Regions from separate parts of the Bradyrhizobium elkanii USDA 76 genome, predicted to be linked through region 1. Evidence: riboswitches for the same ligand, from Rfam matches in the RefSeq annotation. Region 1 holds a riboswitch; the other holds the start of a gene.
The links. A riboswitch is a leader RNA that binds a small molecule or an ion and turns the genes downstream of it on or off. The one in region 1 is predicted to bind S-adenosylmethionine.
Positions count from the first base shown of each region.

Region 2: another riboswitch for S-adenosylmethionine. It lies ahead of JEY66_RS03390 (O-succinylhomoserine sulfhydrylase); the one in region 1 lies ahead of metX (homoserine O-acetyltransferase MetX).

Region 1 covers NZ_CP066356.1:1,146,915-1,154,050, forward strand. Annotated here, with positions in the region: gene JEY66_RS05400 (prephenate/arogenate dehydrogenase family protein) at 1-659, opposite strand, end outside; gene hisC (histidinol-phosphate transaminase) at 664-1,761, opposite strand; gene JEY66_RS05410 (chorismate mutase) at 1,861-2,724, opposite strand; SAM riboswitch at 2,899-2,978, shown strand; gene metX (homoserine O-acetyltransferase MetX) at 3,064-4,269, shown strand; gene metW (methionine biosynthesis protein MetW) at 4,266-4,931, shown strand; gene JEY66_RS05425 (alpha/beta fold hydrolase) at 4,983-5,855, opposite strand; gene JEY66_RS05430 (TIGR02594 family protein) at 6,086-6,751, shown strand; gene JEY66_RS05435 (MOSC domain-containing protein) at 6,794-7,136, opposite strand, start outside.
Region 2 covers NZ_CP066356.1:735,748-742,883, forward strand. Annotated here, with positions in the region: gene pimD (pimeloyl-CoA dehydrogenase small subunit) at 1-188, shown strand, start outside; gene JEY66_RS03380 (SDR family NAD(P)-dependent oxidoreductase) at 342-1,115, shown strand; gene JEY66_RS03385 (IS5 family transposase) at 1,297-2,121, shown strand; gene JEY66_RS03390 (O-succinylhomoserine sulfhydrylase) at 2,327-3,520, opposite strand; SAM riboswitch at 3,597-3,676, opposite strand; gene JEY66_RS03395 (2'-deoxycytidine 5'-triphosphate deaminase) at 3,811-4,917, shown strand; gene JEY66_RS03400 (hypothetical protein) at 5,126-6,181, shown strand; gene JEY66_RS03405 (MATE family efflux transporter) at 6,311-7,136, shown strand, end outside.

The DNA.
Region 1 (7,136 bases):
GAGAACTTGATGACCTCGGATTCCGTCACCTGCGCCAGCTCGTCGGCGGTGCCGACGATGGTGTAGGCGATCAGATGCGGCAGATGGCTGGTGATCGCGAGCACGAGGTCATGATGGTCGGGCGTCATGATCTCGACCTTGGCGCCGAGCGCGGCCCAGAACGTGCGCAACCGGTCGGTCGCCGCGGGATCGGTGCCTTCGGGCGGGGTGAGGATGCACCAGCGGTTGATGAACAGCTCGGCGAAGCCGGAATCCGGCCCCGAATGCTCGGTGCCGGCCACCGGATGCGCCGGGACGAAGTGGACGCCGTCAGGCAGATGCGGCGCCATGTCCTTGACGACGGCGCCCTTCACCGAGCCGACGTCGGAGATGATGGCGCCGGGCTTGAGATGTCCGGCGATCTCGGCGGCGACCAGGCCGCAGGCGCCGACCGGGATGCAGAGGATGACGAGGTCGGCATCCTTCACCGCCTCGATGTTGGTCTCGACGACGCGATCGACGATGCCGAGCTCGGCGACGCGGGCACGCGTCTTCTCCGAGCGCGCGGTGGTCACGATCTCGCCGACCAGCCCTTGCGCGCGCGCGCCGCGCGCGATCGAGCCGCCGATCAGGCCGAAGCCGACGAGGGCGATGCGTTTGAAGAGCGGAGCGGTGGTCACGATGTCACTTTCCGGCCAGGAAGTCGCGCAGCCCCTCGACCACGAGGCGGTTGGCTTCCTCGGTGCCAATAGTCATGCGCAGCGCATGCGGCAGCTTGTAATTGTTGAGTGCGCGCAGCACGAGGCCGCGCCGCGTGAGATAGGCGTCGGCTTCCGCCGCGGTCTTGCCCTTGTCGGTCGGGAAATGGATCAGCACGAAATTGGCGACGCTCGGCGTCACCTTCAGCCCGAGCTTGCCGATCTCCTCGGTCAGCCAGTTGCGCCATTGTTCGGTGTGGGTCCGCGACATCTGCACATGCGCCGTGTCCTCGATCGCCGCCACCGCCGCCAGCATCGCAGGGGTTGTGACGTTGAACGGACCGCGGATGCGGTTGCAGGCATCGACGATATGCGCCGGCCCGAACATCCAGCCGACCCGCAGCGCCGCAAGGCCGTGGATCTTCGAGAAGGTGTGCGTCACCACCGTGTTGTCCGTGGTGGCGACCAGCTCGATGCCGAGCTCATAGTCGTTGCGCGAGACGTAGTCGGCATAGGCGGCATCGAGCACCAGCAGCACATGCGACGGCAGCGCGGCGCGCAGGCGCTTGACCTCGTCGAACGGGATGTAGGTGCCGGTCGGATTGTTCGGGTTGGCGAGCCAGACCAGTTTTGTCTTCGGCGTCACCACCTTGAGGATGGCATCGACGTCGGCGGTGAAATTGGTCTCGGCCGCGATCACGTTCCTGGCGCCGTTCGCCATGGTGGCGATCGGGTAGACCAGGAAGCCGTGGGTGGTCGAGATCGCCTCGTCGCCGGGGGCGAGATAGGTGTGCGCCAAGAGATTGAGGATCTCGTCGGAGCCGGCGCCGCAGATGATGCGGTCGGGATCGAGCCCATAGGCGCGGCCGATCGCCTCGCGCAGCACGCGCGAGGTGCCCTCCGGATAGTCCTCGAGATGGTCAGCCGCGGCCTTGTAGGCCGCGATCGCCTTCGGAGACGGACCGAACGGCGTCTCGTTGGCGGACAGCTTGAACACCTTGCGGCCCGGTTCCGGCACCGGGCTCTTGCCGGGCGTGTAGGGCGCAATATCGAGGATGCCGGGGTTCGGCACGGGGCGGGACATCATCAACTCCGAACAGAGCGTTTTCGAGCGACGTGGATACCGGTTCGCGTGAAGAAAACGCGTCAAAACAAAAGCCTGGACGGGCGGCTGGCTCTACCTTCAGGTCCTGGCCGATCCGTTAGAGGGCACCGTATAGCGCGTTGCGTGGCTGCCGACGAGGGCCGACGAGCGCACCGAGGCGCCGGCCTTGATCAAGGCGAGCTTGATGGCCTCGAAACCCTTGTTAGTCAGGTCTTGCCCGGTGACCGAGACCAGCAGCGCCGCGCCGTCGAAGGCGGTGTCGGGGACCGCGACGATCTCGGCGAGCGGCGCCAGCGCGCGGGCGACATCGGCGTTCCAGCCGGAGACGCGCACGCTCCAGGTCTGCACCTCGGTGACCATGGCGTCGTCGGCGACCCGCGAGATCACGAACACCGGCAGCGCGGCGGGATGGTCGGCGCGTTCGAGGAACGGCAGCCGCGCGATGATCTTCGGCGCGCCACTGGCCTCGAGCGCATTCCACCACGGCGTGCGGCTCGCGATCGCGGAGACCAGCGCGAGGTCGCCCTTCGACTTCGCCACCGCCTCGACCGCGGCCTGCGCGCTGAAATGCGAGACGTAAGGCACCACGAAGCCGAAGTGAAAGCGCGCCGAGTCGCGCATGGCCGACTCGCCGACGGAAACATCGGCATGCACCGCGAACGGCGCCTGCACATAGGTGAAGGTCGAGATGATGACGCGCCAGATGCTCTCGATGGTGTCGAGCGGCAGGATGCCGCGATGACGCCGCACCAGTTCGCGCATCATGCTGGCCTCGCGCGCCGGGCGGAATGCGGAGCCGACCTCCTGGGTCTTCTTGACCTGGATCAGGCGGTCGATGATGTCGCCGCGCGCCATCAGCAGGCGGTGAACCTGCTCGTCGATCGCATCGATTTCCTTGCGCAGCTTCTGCAGCGAGGGCGGCGACGGGGGTGGGTTGGACATGCTCTCAAACCTTGTCGTCGGGGCGGCCCGTTGCCGCGTCGGACAGGGTCCCTGATTAGGAAAGACGGGCAGCGAAAGCAAAGAGAAACGTCGCAGGCGTGCCTTGCGCATTCGGTTAACCAATCGGCCGTGGGCAGGGCTGTCTTGACGCCGGGGGGCGTGGGGACTACGTTCCCTGCGTCCCGTGGTCATTTGAGCCGGCCGGCTTGCAGCCACGTTAAACAACTCGCTAAACAGGCCGGGGACCTTATCAGCTCCCGGCCGAACCTTTGTTCAGGCCGGGTTTTTTATTGGCCTGAGGTCCGTCGAGCCCTCCCGCGCGGAGGCAGGGTCGCCTAGATGAGCAACGTGCGTCCGATACCGAGCCCACAAACCCAAAGCGATGATCGCGCCCATGAGGCCGACCATCCGTCGTCACTGGTGGCGAAGTTCGGGATGGACCAGCCGCTCAAGCTCGATTGCGGCGTCGATCTCGCACCGTTCCAGATCGCCTACCAGACCTATGGCGAGCTCAATGCCGACCGCTCCAACGCGATCCTGGTCTGCCACGCGCTGACCGGCGATCAGCATGTCAACAACATCCATCCCGTCACCGGCAAGCCCGGCTGGTGGGAGACCATGGTCGGCGCCGGCCGGCCGATCGATCCCGACAAATACTTCATCATCTGCTCCAATGTGATCGGCGGTTGCATGGGCTCGACCGGCCCTGCGTCGCTGAATCCCGCGACCGGCAAGGTGTGGGGACTTGATTTCCCGATCATCACCATCCCCGACATGGTGCGCGCGCAGGCGATGCTGATCGACCGCCTCGGCATCACGACGCTGTTCTGCGTGGTCGGCGGCTCGATGGGCGGCATGCAGGTGCTGCAATGGACCGCAGCCTATCCGCAGCGCGTGTTCTCGACGCTCGCGATCGCCTGCTCGACGCGCCACTCGGCGCAGAACATCGCGTTCCACGAGCTCGGCCGCCAGGCCGTGATGGCCGATCCGGACTGGCGCGGCGGCCGCTATGTCGACGAGGACACCCATCCGCATCGCGGATTGGCGGTGGCGCGAATGGCCGCGCACATCACCTATCTCTCGGACGCCGCGCTGCATCGCAAGTTCGGACGGCGGATGCAGGACCGCGAGCTGCCGACCTTCTCGTTCGATGCGGATTTCCAGGTGGAGAGCTATCTGCGCTACCAGGGCTCGTCCTTTGTCGAGCGGTTCGACGCCAACTCCTATCTCTATCTGACCCGCGCGATGGACTATTTCGACATCGCCGCCGACCACAACGGCGTGCTGGCGAAGGCGTTCACCGGCATCCAGACGCGGTTCTGCGTGGTGTCGTTCACCAGCGACTGGCTGTTTCCGACCTCGGAATCGCGCGCGCTGGTGCATGCGCTGAACGCGTCGAGCGCGCGGGTGTCGTTCGCCGAGATCGAGACCGACAAGGGGCACGACGCCTTCCTGCTCGACGTGCCCGAATTCCTCGAGATCTCCCGCGCTTTCCTGCTGGCCGCAGGCAAGGCGCGCGGATTGAAGGACGGCGGCCAGTCATGAGCATGCAGCAGACATTGCCCTTGCCGGGCGTCGCGCCGGAGCGGACCGGCGGCTATCGCACCGATCATCTGCTGGTCGCCGACATGGTGCGGCCGGGCTCGCGCGTGCTCGATGTCGGCTGCGGCGACGGCGAGCTGCTGCAACTGCTGGAGAGCCGCGGCATCGACGGCCGCGGCATCGAGCTGTCGCGCGAGGGCGTCAACGGCTGCGTCGCCAAGGGGCTCGCCGTGGTGCAGGGCGATGCCGACACCGATCTCGTCAACTATCCCGACGATGCGTTCGACTACGTGATCCTGTCGCAGACCTTGCAAGCGACGCGGCAGCCCAAGGTGGTGCTGGAAAATCTGCTGCGGATCGGCCAGCGCGCCATCGTCTCGTTCCCGAATTTCGGATTCTGGAAGATGCGGCTGCAACTCCTGATCGGCGGCCACATGCCGCGGACCGAGAATTTGCCGGCGAGCTGGTACGACACCTCGAACATCCATTTCTGCACCATCAAGGATTTCGTGCAGCTCTGCGAGGAGATCAACGTCAAGATGGAGCGCGCGGTCGCGCTCGATCTCTACGGCCGCCCGGTGCCGCTCAACCTGCCGTGGTGGGTATGGAACATGTTCGGCGAGCAGGGCGTGTTCCTGCTCAGCCGGGGTGGGCAGGGGAAGTGACGTCTTGGCGTCATTCCGGGTTCACGCTTCGCGTGCCCCGGAATGACAAGACTACACCGGCGCCGCCACCAGCGACCGCGGATCGCGCGCCGGCCAGCGGCCGGCCTCGACCAGCGCGATGAAGCGCTCGACCATCTCGTTGAACAGCGCCGGCTCCTCGAGGTTGAGCACGTGACCCGACCTCGGGAAGAAGGAAAGCCCGGCGGCCGGCAGATGCTGCTTCAGGAACATGCTTGGGGCGATGCAATTGTCGTCCTCGTCGCCGCACAGGATCAGCGCCGGCGTTGGCACACGCTTGATGGCGTCGGTCATGGTGTAGATCGAGGGCCGGCCGCCCTGGAAGCTGCGCATCGTGTTGGCGGAGCCCCTGGCGTCGTGGCGGGCGAGTGCGGCGTAGAAGTCGGCGTGGCCGCGCGGATCCTTGATCAGGAACGGAATCCGGCTCGGCGCCTCGCGCGTCACCTTGGCGACCTCGACCGAGCCGATGCTCTCGTATTGCTCGGCATTGGCGCGGCACTGCGCGCGGAAGGAATCGAGATTCTCGAGGCTCGAGCCGGAGCCGACGGCGGCCAGCGTCATCGACAGCGCGCGCTCCGGCGCATTGAGCGCGACCTGCAGCGACGAATAGGAGCCCATCGAGAGCCCGACGAAATGCGCCCTTGCGATGCCAAGATGGTCGAGCACGGCGAGCGCGTCGGTATAGAAGTGCTGGTAGGTGTAGACGTCGGCGCTCGGCGGCACGTCCGACGGCGTGTAGCCGCGCGCCGAATAGGCGATGCAGCGGTGGCCGCGCGCGAAGTAGCGCATCTGCGGCTCCCAATTGGTGTGATCAGCGGCAAACTCGTGCAGGAAGATGATCGGGCTGCCGCTGCCGGCCTCTTCGAAATGGAGGCGGACATGATCTTTCGTCGTGGCGTAGGGCATTGAAATTCTCCTCTCGTTGGCCGCCTCCAGATTTGCAGTTAATTTTCAAGGCCGCAATGCGGCAGTTCCGGTTCCTTTCTCGTCATCGATTCATCGCGGAATGACCCAGAAATTGTTCCCGCAGTGCCGCATGAAATCTTCCTCGCGCCATCCCGATTTTCAAAACCACCGCCGTGTTCCCCCGGGAACGCGACGGGGAAGTGGGGGCGTTATAGAGGATCTAGTGAAGTATGGTTCAGTTGCTTGCGTGTCGCCGGTCGCTTCGTGTTTTGGCGCTGGCTCTGTGTTCGCTCACTCTCGCCGTGATCTCCGCCGCTCCGGCATCCGCCCGTCCGCACCATTCACGTCACGCGCATTCGGCCCATACCGGCCATCACGCGCGCCACTATGCCCATCGTCATTATGGGCGCACAGCGCGGCTGTCGCGCGCCGAGCGCCGCGCCCTCGCGCGGCCGGGCGGGATCGTCGAAACCAACGCAGCGCCGTTGCCCGGCAGCGCTGACCCCGTGCCCAACACCGGCGGCGTCAGTGCGGCAGGCGGCTTCGGCTCGTCCGGCATCGTGGCCGAGGCGCGCCGCTATCTCGGCGGCAATCCGACCGGTCGCTCCAGCCTGTGGTGCGCCCGCTTCATGAACATGGTGCTGCAGCACACCGGCCATCGCGGCACCGGCTCCGACATGGCGAGCTCGTTCGCCAAATACGGCACGCGCGTTTCGGGACCGCAGGTCGGCGCCATCGCCGTGATGAGCCGCCGCGGGGGCGGCCATGTCGGCATCATCACCGGCGTCGATGCCAAGGGCAATCCGATCATGATCTCGGGCAACAGCGGCCACCGCGTCCGCGAGACGCCGGTCTCGCGCGGCCGGATCTACGCCTATGTGATGCCGACCAACTGACCGGTCGAAAGCGGGGCAGGGCGCGCACGCGCCTTGCCCGGCCTACGACGCGACAGGTCCCTCGGCGGCAATCGTGTCGCCGAGGGCGGCGGCGCCATCGCTGATGATCTCGGCGTAGATGCCGCATTCATTGTTGCCGAAGCGTTGCATCAGCGTGTTCGGCACCGAGAGGTCGCGCGCGCCGGTATCGGGATCGACATTGACCGCGGCGCAGCGGGTGATGCGCTTTACCACCCTGGCCCGCGCGCTGCCGATCGCGATGGTCTGGTCGAGCAGGCTGGCTTCATGCCAGGCCGGCCAGCCCTCGACATAGAGATTGGCGCGGAAGCGCAGCGGATGGACCGGCGCCTGCACCATCTCCTCGATCGCCCGCAGGCTGGCCAGA
Region 2 (7,136 bases), 410 kb from region 1:
AGGTGCAGGTCGGCAAGTCCTTGAAGTTCGTCGGCCAGCAGTCGATCCAGCTTCATGGCGGCATCGGCATGACCATGGAGGCCAAGATCGGCCACTACTTCAAGCGACTGACCATGATCGAGAACACGCTCGGCGACACCGACTACCACCTCCGTCGCGTCAGCGAGGGCGGCGGACTGCTGGCTTAAGCCGCGCGAGGTTGCATCCGCGCCAAGATCGTCATGCCCGGCCTCGTGCCGGGCATCCACGTCTTGGCGGCAAAGCAAGACGTGGATGGCCGGGACGAGCCCGGCCATGACGGACAAAAAGAGCAAGCCAAGAAAGAAGAGGGAGCGCTCGCAATGAAGAACACCCCGTTCGATCTCACCGGCCAGGTCGCGGTCATCACCGGCTCGAGCCGCGGCATCGGCCGCGCCTCGGCGGAGCTTCTGGCAAAACTCGGCGCCAAGGTCGTGATCTCCTCGCGCAAGGCGGATGCCTGCCAGGAAGTCGCCGACGGCATCAAGCAGGCGGGCGGCGATGCGCTCGTCATCGCCTGCAACATCGCGCGCCGCAACGAGGTCGAGGCGCTGGTCTCGGGCACGATCAAGCACTACGGCAAGATCGACATCCTGGTCTGCAATGCCGCGGTGAACCCGTATTACGGCCCGCTGCTCGACATCACGGACGAGGCCTTCGACAAGATCATGGGCTCGAACGTCAAGAGCAACATCTGGTTGTCCGCGCTGGCGATCCCGCAGATGGCCGAGCGCGGCAAGGGCTCGGTCGTGATCATCTCCTCGATCGGCGGCCTGCGCGGCTCGACCGTGATCGGCGCCTACGGCATCTCCAAGGCCGCCGACTTCGCGCTGTGCCGCAGCCTCGCCGGCGAGTGGGGCCCGAAGGGTGTGCGCGTCAACTGCGTGGCGCCCGGCCTGGTGAAGACCGACTTCGCCCGCGCGCTGTGGGAGGATCCGGATAATCTGAAGCGCCGCACCGCATCGACGCCGCTCCGCCGCATCGGCGAGCCCGACGAGATCGCCGGCGCCGTTGCCTATCTCGCCTCCGACGCCTCGACCTTCATGACCGGCCAGACCATCGTGGTCGACGGCGGCGTCACCACGGCGGCGACGTAAGGGCCGTTCCTTCGCCTCCCCCGCGCGCGAGGGCTATCGCATTTCGTGGCGGTGCCCTCGTGGCCATCCTTCGAGACGCCCGCCTTCGGCGGGCTCCTCAGAGCCTGCTTTAAAAAGAAAGTTGAGTGATTTCAGCCCGTTGTGATTCCTTCGTGTTTGCGAAGACTCGAGGGAGCACAACATGTGTTGGACCGAAATCACCCGACAACAATATCGACGCGACGGACTTCGTTATGCAAGCGACATGACGGATGCGGAGTGGGAACTGATCGAGCCGTTGATGCCTGCGCAATGCCGGCGCGGCCGTCCGCGCGAGATCAGCCTGCGCGTGATCATGAATGCAATTCTCTACATTGGAGCCAGCGGCTGCCAATGGCGCGCGCTGCCAAAGGACTTCCCACCATGCTCGACGGTTCAGTACTATTTTTACAAATGGCGCGGTTCTGGATTGTGGCGCAGGGTCAATGATGCCCTGGTCCGACGCATGCGCGAACGGCAAGGACGCAACCCCACTCCAACGGCTGGGATCATCGACAGCCAGAGCGTGAAGACCGCGGAAAATGGCGGTCCAAGCGGGTTTGACATGGCCAAGCGGGTCAAGGGACGCAAGCGTCATATCGTCACCGACACCGAGGGCTCCTTGCTGGCTGTGCAGGTGCATCCCGCCAACCTTCAAGACAATCACGGTGCAGTCCCGCTGTTGCGGCTCATCGGCCGCCTGTTCCCCAACCTGCGCCACATCTTCGCCGATCGCGTCTACCGTGGCCCTAAGCTGCTCGATGCCATCGCTGATTTGGGCCAATGGACGATTGAAATCGTCACCCGCTCGCAGAGCGTTGGAACGTTCAAGGCCGAGCCTCGACGTTGGGTCGTCGAGCGTACCTTTGCCTGGTTCGGCCGCAATCGACGACTTGCCAAAGACTTCGAGGCAACCATCGCCAGCGCGGAGGCTTGGGTTCTCATTGCAAGCATCCGCCTGCTCTCCCGCCGATTGGCCAGAGCATGAGATCTCAATGACTTGTTTTGAGTCAGACTCTCAGGATGAGGTCTTGTTTTGCGGCACAATAGTAGACCCTCATGGTGAGGAGCGCCGCTTGCGGCGCGTCTCGAACCACGAGGCCAAGCACTTGCGCGGTCGCCAAGGGGCATATGCGATAGCCCTGCCCGCAAGCGGGAGAGGGCGCCGAGCTCTCCAAGCCTATCTGTTCGCCCTAAACCCGCTCCAGCGCCCGCTCGAAATCCTCGATCAGGTCGTCGGGATGCTCGAGCCCGGCCGAGAAGCGAATGAAACCTTCGCTGATGCCGAGCTCGGCGCGGGCCTCCGGCGCCAGGCGCTGGTGCGTCGTGGTCGCGGGATGCGTGACCAGGCTCTTGGCATCGCCGAGATTGTTGGAGATGCGCGAGATCTTCAGCGCGTTGAGGCAGCGGAAGGCGCCGGCCTTGCCGTCCTTCACCTCGAAGCCGACCAGCGTCGAGCCGGCGCCCATCTGCTTCTTCACCGTCTCGGCCTGCGGATGATCGGGGCGCCCCGGATAGACCAGCCGCGTGATCTTCGGATGCCTGGCCAGCGCCTCGGCGATCTTCGCTGCGTTCTCGGTCTGGGCGCGGACGCGGACGCCGAGCGTCTCCAGTCCCTTCAGCAGCACCCAGGCGTTGAACGGCGACAGCGACGGACCGGTCTGGCGCATGAAATTATGGATGTGCTCGGCGATGAAGGCTTCCGACGACAGGATGACGCCGCCGAGGCAGCGGCCCTGGCCGTCGATATGCTTGGTCGCGGAATAGACCACGACGTCGGCGCCGAGCGACAGCGGGCTCTGCCAGATCGGCGTCGCGAACACATTGTCGACGATCAGCCGGGCGCCGCCGCTATGCGCTATCCTGGCGATCGCGCCGATGTCGAGCACGTCGAGCGTCGGATTGGTCGGGCTCTCCAGGAAGAAGGTCTTGGTGTTCGGCCGCAATGCGCGCTGCCACTGGTCGAGATCGAGGCCGTCGACCAGGGTCGTCTCGATGCCGTAGCGCGGCAACAGGTCCTGCACCACGTAGAGGCAGGAGCCGAACAGCGCCTTCGACGCCACCACGTGATCGCCGGCCTTCAGCGGCGCGAGGATCGCCGTGGTCACCGCGGCCATGCCGGTCGCGGTCGAGCGCGCGGCTTCCGCGCCCTCGAGCTCGATCATGCGGCGCTCGAACATCGCAATCGTCGGATTGGAATAGCGCGAATAGATGAAGCCGGGATCCTGGCCCTTGAAGCGCGCCTCGCATTGCTCGGCGGTGTCGTAGACGTAGCCCTGGGTGAGAAACAGCCCTTCCGACGTTTCCCCGAATTGCGAGCGCAGCGTGCCGCCATGGACGAGGCGGGTTTCGGGACGAAAGCGGGCGGTACCTTCAGATTCAGACATGTGACCTCCGAAGTGGCCATTTCTCCTGGAGAATGGCCACAAAAAAACCGGCCTGGAGCAACCTCCACAAGCCGGGATCACACTGTCCCCGGCCTGTTTAGCGACTTATTTAACGTGGCTGCAAGCCGGCCGGCTCAAATCACCACGGGATAAGTGCAGCTGATATTCCCTCGCGCCCTTTCCGTCAAGACGGTCATCGGATAACCCGTAAAAGCCCATATTTTGGGGCTTGATGGCCGCCTGGAGTATGATTTTTGGGCCATCTCGAGGGATCGCCGAGGGACCGCGCCGTGTCGTTCACGCTGGAAGAAGAATCCAACGGAATTCTGCCCGACCGCATGATCGCGGAGATGGCGGAGGCCGGCCTCATTCTGCCCGCCTACGACTTCGTCGAGAGCCAGATCCAGCCAGCCAGCCTCGATCTGCGCCTTGGCGACATCGCCTACCGGGTCCGCGCCAGCTTCCTGCCGGGACCCGATGCCACCGTCGCCGAGCGGATCGACCAGCTGAAGCTGCACGAGATCGATCTGTCCGACGGCGCGGTGCTGGAGACCAACTGCGTCTACATCGTGCCGCTGCTGGAGAGCCTGGCGCTGCCGCCGGAGATCGTCGCCGCGGCCAACCCGAAGAGCTCGACCGGACGGCTCGACGTCTTCACCCGCGTGATCGCCGACGGCACCCGCCGCTTCGACATGATCGGCGCCGGCTATCACGGCCCGCTCTACGCCGAGATCAGCCCGAAGACGTTTCCCGTGCTGCTGCGCGAGGGGTCGCGGCTCAGCCAGGTCCGCTTCCGGATCGGCGAGGCGACGCTCTCCGCCGACGAGCTCGATGTGCTGCATGCCGCCGAGCGGCTGGTCGATATCGACGATGCCGATCTCACCCATGGCGTCGCGCTTTCCGTCGATCTCTCCGGCGAGAGCTCGGGCGGCTTCGTCGGCTATCGCGCCAAGCGCCACACCGGCGTGGTCGATGTCGATCGCCGCGGCGGTTATGCGGTCGACGATTTCTGGGAGCCGATCAAGGCCCGGCCCGACGGCAGCCTCATTCTCGATCCCGGCGAGTTCTACATCCTGGCTTCGAAAGAGGCGGTGCAGGTGCCGCCGGACTACGCCGCGGAGATGGTGCCGTTCGATCCGCTGGTCGGCGAATTCCGCGTCCACTATGCCGGCTTCTTCGATCCCGGTTTCGGCTATGCCGGCGCCGGCGGCAAGGGCGCGCGCGCCGTGCTCGAAGTGCGCTCGCGCGAGGTGCCGTTCATTCTCGAGCATGGCCAGATCGTCGGCCGCCTCGTCTATGAACGGATGCTCGAGCGCCCCGACGCGCTGTACGGTCAGCGCATCGGCTCGAACTATCAGGCGCAGGGCCTGAAGCTCTCCAAGCATTTTCGCGTGTAATTCCGCGAGTCGGACTTTGCGTCATTCTCCGCTGTCATTCCCCGCGAAAGCGGGGAATCCAGTACGCCGCGGCCCCTCCATCGACAACGACTGTCTCTGGAATACTGGATCGCCCGATCAAGTCGGGCGATGACACTGCGCTTGGGTTTGGTTGCGTCGTCATGCTGACGATGACACACTCCACCAAAATAAGAGATCGGGAGTAAACATGAGCGCCGCAACAGATTCAGCGCAGCAAGAAGCGCAGTGGCAGAAATGGCGCAGCGTCGCCGATCTCTATCACGCCTTCTTCACCGGGCTGATCCTCACCGTCGTCACGCGGCGCGGCACGGCTGATGCAGCGGAATTCGTCTTCCGCGTGTTTCGCCGCCAGCAGCAGGAACGCTTTCTCCCCGGCTTGAAGAAGCTCGGCCTCGACGGCCTGCCGCCGGCGGTCGCGGCCGCGCAGTATCATTACCTCTCCAACTGGATCGGCGGCGTGCATGTCGAATACATGCACGAGACCGACCGCAAGGCCTGGATCCGCTATCCGCCGCCGCGCTGGATCTGGAAGGGCACGGCGATCTGCGGCGTGCCCGGCGAAGTCTCGCGCGCGATGCTGCGCGGCTGGCACGCCAACAACGGCGTCGCGCTCGGGGATTTGCGGCTCGGCTTCGTCTGCACCAAGCAGAGCGTCGACGGCCAGGACGGGCTCGAGGGCTATTACTGCGAGTACGATCATCCGCTCGAGCTCGACCAGCGCCTCGTGTTCGCGCGCCATCTCGAGGCGCCGCTATTCGATCCGAACACCGCGCCGGCGCTGCCGGTCGACAGCTGGCCGAGGCCGCGGCTGGAGAAGGCCTATCGCAACTACGCGATGGAATATGTGAAGACGGCCGCGCCGGTCATCGTGCAGGTGTTCGGCCCGGAGGATGCGAGCTATCTGCTGCATCTCACCGGCAGACTGATCGGCATGCAATATTACGACGAGGTCGCGCAGGCGCTCGGCGGCAGCCGTGGCCGCGCCACGGAATTTGCCGCATTCCTGCGCACTCTCTTCGAGTCGCAGGACGATGTCGCTGACATCACCGAGTCCGAGGGCCAGTTCGAGATCCGCCAGCAGGGCTGGAAGCTGATGGCCGATGTCGCCGACTATCATCCGGCCTGCGCCAGCGTGCTGACGGGCCTGTTCGAAGGGCTGGCCGCCGGCTGCGGGCGGCATATTCCGGTGCATCTGAAGCCGAATGGTGCCGCCGGCGCACCGTACGTGTGGTCGATCGGCTAGCGCCAAGGTTCATCCGGGTTCACCTGCAATCGCGCAGGCCCCCCTTGCGTCCCGCGCACGTGGATTCCGCCATTGCCATGGTAGGGAAACACCATGGCGCGGCTCCCCAGATCGCGCGTGGGAGTAGAAATGTCCGATCTCGGCCTCGCCGAAATACCTGTCGACGAACAAGAGCGGCCGCTGCCGCCGCCGGTGACCAAGCCGGCGCGCAATGCGCTGCTCGACGGGCCGATCCTGCGCACGTTGCTCTGGCTGGCGTGGCCGAATGTGATCGCGCTCTCCGCCGGCACCTGCGTCGTCATCGCGGAGACTTCGTATATCGGCCGGCTCGGCGTCGAGTCGCTTGCGGCGATGGCGCTGGTGTTTCCCTGCGTGATCCTCACCATGACGATGTCCGGCGGCGCGATGGGCGGCGGCGTCGCATCCGCGATCGCGCGCGCGCTCGGCGCCGGCGAGATCGAGCGGGCTTCGACACTGGCCATGCATGCGCTGCTGATCGGATTGACGTTTGGTGCCACCTTCATGCTGGGCATGCTGACCTTCGGTCCGCGCCTGCTCGAACTGCTCGGCGGCCGCGGCAATGTGCTGGCGCAGGCGATCGCCTATTCGCAGGTGTTCTTCGGCGGCGCGATCCTGCCCTGGCTGATGAACACCATGGCCGGCATCCTGCGCGGCACCGGCAACATGAAGCTGCCGTCGACCATGATCCTGTCGTCGGCGGTGTGGCAGATCATTCTCGGCGGCACGCTCGGGCTCGGTCTCGGTCCGGTGCCGCAATTCGGCATGCGTGGCGTCGCCGCAGGTTCGCTGATCGCCTATTCGATCAGCATCAGCGTGATGGGCTGGTATCTGTTCTCGGGCCGCGCCCGCGTGAGGCCGAAGCTCAAGGGGCTGCGCGTGCAATGGGCGATGTTCATCGACATCCTCAAGGTCGGTGCCATCTCCTGCTTCTCGC